Regions from separate parts of the Rosettibacter firmus genome, predicted to be linked through region 2. Evidence: riboswitches for the same ligand, from Rfam matches in the RefSeq annotation. Region 2 holds a riboswitch; the other holds the start of a gene.
The links. A riboswitch is a leader RNA that binds a small molecule or an ion and turns the genes downstream of it on or off. The one in region 2 is predicted to bind thiamine pyrophosphate.
Positions count from the first base shown of each region.

Region 1: linked by a shared signal. The riboswitch ahead of VJY38_RS10175 (TonB-dependent receptor) and the one ahead of thiC (phosphomethylpyrimidine synthase ThiC) in region 2 are both predicted to bind thiamine pyrophosphate.

Region 1 is NZ_JAYKGJ010000002.1:757,377-761,675, reverse strand. Features, by position in the region: gene VJY38_RS10180 (LysM peptidoglycan-binding domain-containing protein) at 1-1,701, shown strand, start outside; TPP riboswitch at 1,759-1,857, shown strand; gene VJY38_RS10175 (TonB-dependent receptor) at 1,931-4,299, shown strand, end outside.
Region 2 is NZ_JAYKGJ010000003.1:264,139-268,437, reverse strand. Features, by position in the region: gene VJY38_RS11520 (glycosyltransferase family 9 protein) at 1-1,005, shown strand, start outside; TPP riboswitch at 1,061-1,176, shown strand; gene thiC (phosphomethylpyrimidine synthase ThiC) at 1,246-2,544, shown strand; gene VJY38_RS11510 (AIR synthase family protein) at 2,547-3,614, shown strand; gene thiD (bifunctional hydroxymethylpyrimidine kinase/phosphomethylpyrimidine kinase) at 3,623-4,299, shown strand, end outside.

The sequences.
Region 1 (4,299 bases), on a different contig from region 2:
GGCGAAGGTAGAGTTCGCAAAGCTATGAGAAGAGCTGGGTCAAGTGATTTCTGGAAGATTTTACCATATTTACCTCGTGAGACAAGAAATTATGTTCCTCAATATATTGCAGTAACATTAATTGCAAGTCAACCAGAAAAATATGGTTTTACCAATATTCAATATGAAAAACCACACGACTATGCAATCTTTAAAATTAATGAATCGATCGATTTGAATATTTTAGCAAAGTGTGCAGGTATAAGTGTAGATTTATTACGAGATATGAATCCTGAATTAACTCAAAACATTACTCCACCAAATTATGATGGTGGTTATCCTTTGAAAATTCCATCAAAAGTTTATGATGCTTTTGCAGAAAATTTAAAGAAGATTCCTGATGAAGCAAAATTGCCATATATTACTCATACAGTTCAACCTGGTGAAACTTTATCTCGAATAGCAAATTTTTATGATGTTAGCATTTCACAGCTTGCAAAATTTAATGGAATCTCTTCTCGCAAAAGATTAGCTCCAGGTACAGAAATTAAAATCCCTAAATCAACTATTAGTGTAGATGACCTTGCAATTAATACAGATATGCTTCCTGCAATTGAAGAAGAAATTAATTCATTGAATGATAATCCTTCATACAAACTTCAAATTACAACCGCTACAAACGACGATAAGTACGCTCAAATTTATTCAAATATGTACGAAGATTCTGTTGAGTTTATTGTTCCAGAAGGAAAAACACCAGTTAAGTATATTGTTAAAAGTAAAGATAATTTAGTTGATATAGCAGATTTATTCGATGTTAGAGTATCAGACATTAGAAATTGGAATAATCTGCCATATACAAGTAGAGTAAAAGTAGGTCAGGAACTTACAATTTATGTCCCAAACGAAAAAGCTGATTATTATGCAAAAATTAATGATATGACAGAAAAAGAGAAAAATGAAATACTCTTTGTAAGTTCAGATGAAAAATGGATAGAGCATAGAATTAGAAGCGGAGAATCTTTATCGAGTATTGCAGCTAAGTATGGAGTAACAGTTGATCAACTAAAAGAATGGAATAACTTAAAGAGTAACCATATTTATAAAGGGAAAAAATTAGTAGTATATTCTGGTAATCCTAAAAATATTGTTAATAATATATCTTCAAATAGAACCATTACAAAATATAAAGTTCGTAGAGGTGAAACTTTAAGTGAAATAGCAACAAAATTTGGAGTTACAATTGCTCAATTAAAAAAGTGGAACAATCTCAGTTCTAATTCTATAAAAATTGGGCAAGTACTTAAAGTTCATAATACAGATGTTATTAGTTCTTTAGGAGATAATACTACAAAGAGAAATTCAAATCCAGTTAAATATGTTATAAAACGTGGCGATACAATAGGAAAAATTGCTCAGCAATATAATGTTACAATAAACGATATCAAAAGATGGAACAACTTAAAAAGTAATAAATTAGTAGCAGGTAGAACATTAACATTATTTAATGATACTTACGATAAAGTTACAACAGTAAAAACAAATGAATCTTTAGTGAAAAATGTTTCAAAAGAACGTGTAAAAATTCATAAAGTTCGAGAAGGTGAATCTTTGTGGACAATAGCAAAATTGTATAAAGTTCTTGTATCGGACATAATTTCCTGGAACAATCTTAAAAACGATAAATTAAAAATTGGACAGGTATTAAAGATTAGACTTTAAATCTTGATTTATATACTTTTGTGTAGTAATTAAATTAACACTGTTCTTAAACAACAAAAAAGTCGTTAGGGGTGCTCCTGAATAATCAGGGGCTGAGATTATACCCTTTAACCTGATCTGGGTAATACCAGCGTAGGGAAACGGTAAAAGAATAATTAAGTTGTGCCGTTTTCCCAAAACGGCTTTTTTATTTTAAAACTCATATTTGTCTAAATTAAGGAGGAACGATATGAAAAACTTAATTATTCTTTTTTTGTTTTTATTGGGAAATATTTCTGCTCAGGTTCTTGAAGTAAGCGGTAGAGTAATTAGCTCTTCGAGTAAACAACCATTGCAATATGCAAATGTAGTTGTAAAAGGGAAATATATTGGAACAAGTACAGATTCTGATGGAAAATTCTTACTTAAAGGCGAATTTAATAAAGATGATAAATTAGTAATTACATATATAGGTTACGAACCAAAAGAAATTTTAGTAGATGATTTACTTAAATCAAGAAATAAAAATATTTTACTTGAAAGTAAAATTATTACAAGCCAGACTGTTCTTGTTAAAGGGACTGTTGCAAAACCAGGAATTACTCCAATTAGTTTTACAAAGATTGAAAGAGATAAAATAGCAGAAACTTATACATATCAAGACATACCAGAAATTCTCAGTTATACTCCTTCAGCTACGTTCTATTCAGAAAATGGTAATGGACTTGGATATAATTATTTAAGCATAAGAGGATTCGACCAGCGTAGAATTTCTGTTTCAATTAATGGGATACCACAAAATGATCCCGAAGATCATAATGTCTACTGGATTGATTTTCCTGATTTGCTTGAAAGTACCGAATTAATTCAAGTACAAAGAGGAGCAGGTTCTGGAATAGCTGGATATCCAGCAATAGGTGGTGCAATTAATATTATTACTTCATCTTTTGCAGATCAACCACGTGTGGAATTTTCTTCTTCAATTGGTAGTTATAATACACGAAAGTATTCTGCTGTAGTATCGAGTGGATTAATAAATAACAAATATTCTGTTTATGCAAAACTTTCTCAAACATTGAGTAGCGGTTATAGAAATTCAAGCTGGGTCGATTTGAAATCTTATTATCTATCTGCAGTAAGATTTGATGAAAATCTTACAACTCAAATAAATATTTTTGGTGGTCCTTTAGCTGATGGTCTTGCTTATACTGGATTACCAAAATTTGCAATTAAAGATAGAAAACTTCGTAAAGCCAATTATTCTTACTGGGAAGCAGAAAATAATAATTATACCTATACACTTGAACGCAGACCTGATGAGATTGAGAATTTCTCTCAACCTCATTTTGAATTATTAAATGAATATAAATTGAATAAAAATATTACAATTAATTCAGCTCTATTTTTAGTTCTTGGTAATGGATTTTTTGATTATGATGGTTCGTGGGGTGATACTACTTATTTTAGATTAACAAGAGAAAATGGATTTAATGCTGTACAAAATCCTGGTAATGTTTTAATTCGTGCAATGGTAGAAAATAAACAATGGGGATGGATACCTCGTGTAAGTATAAGTCACAAAAATGGTGAATTGATTTTAGGAGGAGAACTTAGAATTCACAAATCTGTTCACTGGGGTAGCATTAACTTTGGTGAGTATTTACCTGCTGGTCTTACAAAAGATTTTCGATATTACTATTACGAGGGTGGAAAAGATATGTTAAGTATATTTGCTAATGAAAATTATCAATTAACATCTGATATTAATGTTTTAGGTGAAGTTCAATTATCTTATCACAAATATAAAATCGAAAATGAAAGATATCTAAATAATAATTTTACAATTGATGATTTATATATAAATCCAAGAATTGGAATTAATTACCGTTATTTGCCAGAACTCAATTTTTATATTTCATTTGCAAGAGTAACAAGAGAACCAAGACTTAAAAATTATTATGATGCTGCAGAATCAAGTGGGGGAGAAGTCCCGCAATTTGAAACCAAACCAGATGGTTCTTATGATTTCTCAAAACCACTTGTTAAACCAGAGACAATGAATAATATTGAATTTGGTTCATCTTTTGTACGTGAAAATATTTCTGCTTCATTAAATTTATTCTATATGCTTTTTAATGATGAAATTGTTAAAAGAGGTCAAGTAGATCGATTTGGTCAACCAATAACTGGTAATATGGAAAGAACAATTCATTATGGACTTGAAGGAACTTTTTCAATTAAGCATAATGATTTTCTGGAAGTAATATTAAATGGTTCTTTAAGCAAAAATTATATCAGCAGTGGTTCGGCATATTTCTTTGATAAAAAAACATCTTCTACAATTAGATTGGATCTATCTGGTAATCGAATAAGTGGTTTTCCTGACATTACTTTTAATGCAATCTGCAAAGTCAATTACAAAAACTTTTTATTACAATTAACTGGTAAATATGTTGGTTCTTTCTTTACAGATAATTATGATAATAAACTTGTTGATTATCTTAAAATATATTCGAAAGCTGCTGATTACACAGATAATAAAGTAGATGCATATTTTGTAGCAAATCTTTATGCAAGCTATAATTTAATTTTAGATTCTTATTTGAAGAATATTAAATT
Region 2 (4,299 bases):
TTAAAAAAACTCAAAGAAGATTACCCCGATTCTCAAATTGATGCCCTTGTAATGTATAAAGGTGTAAAGGAAATTTATGAAAGACTTCCTGAAATATCTAAGATTCATTACTGGGAATTCTTGAAAGAAAAAAAATTAAAATCATTACTCTTTGTATTGAGTTTAAGAAATAAATATGATATTTCCATTAATGTTTATCCATCAAACAGAAAAGAATATAACCTGATTAATTTTTTAATTGGAGCACAAGAAAGAGTAGCTATTAAATATCTTAGAAAAGATTTTCAGAATCTTGGCTTTCTTAATAATCTCCGAGTTCAAGAAGATGATAGTCTTCACAATGTCGAAGAAAATATAAGATTATGTGAATTAGTTACAAATAAAAAATTTAGTGATATACCTGAATTAATCCTGAATTTCAAAAACGAAGATTTAGAGTTTGGTGAAAATTTTCTAAAGGAAAATCATATCAGTGAAAATGAATTAATAATTGGTTTTCATCCTGGATGTTCAACATTAAAAAATCATGACAAAAGAAGATGGGAAACTTATAAGTTTGCTGAACTTGGTAAAAAATTAATCGAAGAACACAAAGCAAAAATTTTAATATTTGGTGGACCAGAAGAAAAAATCATAAAAGAAGAAGTTGTAAATAAAATCAACTCCACTTCAGCAATAAGTGTAGATACATCATCATTAATTCACACAGCAACAGTAATGAAAAGATGTAACATTTTTGTTACGAACGATTCAAGTCTAATGCACATTGCATCTGCACTGGGATTGAATGTTGTTGCGATAATTGGTCCAACAAATAAAAATTATATTCATCCATGGAAAACAAACTATAAAATTGCTTCACTAGAACTTGAATGTTCTCCATGTTTCTATTATTCACCCAAACCATTAACCTGTACAAGAAAAGATATTAAATTTAAATGCATAAAAGAACTTGGAGTGGAACATGTTTATAGTCAGGTAGTAAAGTTTATACATGTTGATTAGTTGAAAAAGAAAATTTGTTAATTGATTTGATTCTGTAAAAAAAATTATTAATATTTGTAAAAACCGAGGAAGTTGGGGACAACCCGGCTGAGAGGAAGTCTAGAATGCGACTTCGGCCTTTTGAACCTGATCCGGGTAATACCGGCGTAGGGAAGGTTAAATTAAATCCTTTCATATAGCCTGTTAACCCTCCCCATACTTCCTTCGGTGATTTATTAAATCATTAACAATGGAGGTAGTATGACTCAATTAGAATTTGCACGTGCTGGTAAAATTACAGATGCTATGGCATATGTTGCCGAAAAGGAAAATAAATCTCCAGCTGAAATCCTTGAACTTGTAAAACTTGGCAGAGTAATAATTCCAGCTAATATAAATCATACAAATCTTACAAACTTTACAGGAATTGGTGAATCCCTTTCTGTAAAAGTCAATACAAACATTGGTACTTCTTATGATTATATCAATGTTGAAGAAGAAATTGAAAAAGCAAAAGTCGCAATTCAATATGGAACCGATACTCTTATGGATTTATCAACAGGTGGCGATTTGAAATTTATACGTAATGCAATTCTTGATGTTTGCACAGTTCCACTCGGTACTGTTCCAATTTACGAAGCAGAATTTGAAGTGGCTAAGAGATCTTCAATTTATGATATGACTCCAGATGATATTTTTAATGTAATTGAAGAACATGGAAAACAGGGAGTCGATTACATAACTGTTCATTGTGGAATTACAATAGAAACCCTGCGAAGATATCAGAATGAAAATAGAACCACTGGAATTGTTTCTCGTGGTGGTGGACTAATTGCTGCATGGATATTAAAAAATAAAGAAGAAAATCCTTTGTATAAATATTACGATCGCCTTCTCGAAATAGCCCACGAATATGATATAACTTTATCACTGGGTGATGGTTTAAGGCCGGGCAGTATTAACGATTCGACAGATAGAGCACAGATTGCAGAATTGATGATTATTGGCGAACTGGTAGAAAGAGCACGTAAAGCTGGTGTTCAGGTAATGGTCGAAGGTCCGGGTCATATACCTCTTAATGAAATTCAAACAAATGTTCAGATTCAGAAAAAGCTTACAAAAGGAGCTCCATTTTATATTCTTGGAATGCTTCCTACGGATATTGCTGCTGGATTTGATCATATTGCTGGAGCAATTGGTGGTGCACTTGCAGGCTGGTATGGTGCCGATATGCTCTGTTATATTACTCCAGCTGAACATGTAGGACTTCCAACCGTTGATGATGTAAAAGATGGAGTTATTGCTTTTAAGATTGCAGCTCACATTGCAGATATAGCAAGAGGAAATAAAAATGCTATTGAAAGAAATAAAAAAATGAGTGAAGCTCGATATAAACTTGATTGGGATAAACAATTTGAACTGGCTCTCTATGGTAACGAAGCAAAAAAGATTTTTGAAAAAAGAGCTTCTAAAACAGAAGCCTGCTCAATGTGCGGTCCATTCTGCCCGATGAATCTTGTTGAACACACAATTCGTAATAACAAATTAATTGAGGTGTAAATATGAATAAAGCTCAATTTCCTGCAATTGGAAAAATTAGTCCAGAATTTTTTAATCACTATATTTATCCACAACTTGGTGCAAAAAGAAATGATGTGCTGGTACCTCCAAATCATGGAGTTGATATTGGAATTGTTCAGGTAGCAGATAATACAGTAATGGCAGTTACAACCGATCCAATTTATATTGTACCACAATATGGATGGGAAAAAGCTGCATGGTTTGCATGGCATATTTTAGCAAGTGATGTTACAACAAGTGGATTCCCTCCAGCTTATGCTATTTTTGATTTTAATCTTCCAATGAGTATTCAAGAAGATGAATTTGAAAAAGTTTGGAAAGTTATTCATCAGGAATGTGAAAAATATGGAACATCTGTAATAACCGGTCACACAGCTCGTTATACCGGAACAGATTATCCTATGGTTGGTGGTGCTACTTTTATTGCTATTGGACCAAAAGATAAATATTTAACACCACAATTTGCACAGGAAGGTGATTACGTTGTTATTACTAAAGGAGCAGCAATAGAAGCTGTTGGCATTTTTTCTAATACTTTCAAAAATTATATTAAAGAAAAATTAGGAGAAGAAATTTTTTCTAAAGCCGAAAATTTATTCTATAAAATGAGTACTGTAGATGATGCTTTAACAGCTGTTAAAATTGGTGTTAAAGATGATGGCGTTACTTCAATGCACGATGCAACTGAATGCGGTGTGATAGGTGGTGTTTACGAAGTGGCTCAAGCAAGTAAAAAAGGAATCATTATTTATAAAGATAAAATTCCTGTACTTCCCGAAGTTAATGCCGTTTGCAATTTATTTGATATGGATCCTTACATTTCAATTAGCGAAGGAACTTTGGTCATAACAGTTCGACCTCACAAAGTTGATCTGTTAATTAATGAATTAAAAAATAAAGGAATTGAGTCTGCTGTAGTTGGAGAAATTCTTCCAGAAGAAAAAGGTAGATGGATTGTTGAAAATAATGAAACAAAAAAATTAGAACATCCAAGAGTAGATCCATTCTGGCAGGCAATTGCAAAAGCTTTTGAAATGAAATTAAATTAGGTAAAAAATTGAATTCATTACCTGTTGCATTAACAATAGCTGGAAGTGATAGCAGTGCTGGTGCTGGTATTCAGGCAGATTTAAAAACTTTTATGGCTCTAAATGTTTATGGTGTATCTGCTATCACTTCCATTACTGCTCAAAACACCACTGGCATAAATGAAATATATGACCTGCCTGGTTTTCTCGTTTACAGGCAAATTAAATCAATTGCCGATGATATTAAAATTGATGCTGTAAAAACTGGTATGCTTTCAAATGCTGAGATAATTGATAATGTTGCATTGGCAATTAAAGATTTTCATTTGGACAAACTAATTGTTGATCCAGTCCTTCATTCAAAAGATAATTCTGAATTATTGAAAAGAAATTCATTAAATGATTTTAAAGAAAAAATCTTACCACTTGCTTTAGTTATTACTCCAAATATTTCTGAAGCACAATTACTTTCTGGAATAGAAATTTCAACAAAAGATGATATGATAAAAGTTGCAGAGAAACTTATAAAACTTGGTCCAGAATATATTGTGATCAAAGGTGGTCATCTTTTAATAAATGAAAAAGTTTTCGATTTGATTTTTTCAGAAAATACAATTGAATTTTTAGAATATCCAAGAATCAATACCATCAACACTCATGGTATTGGTTGCACTTTTTCTGCAGCTATCACAGCTTTTATAGCTAA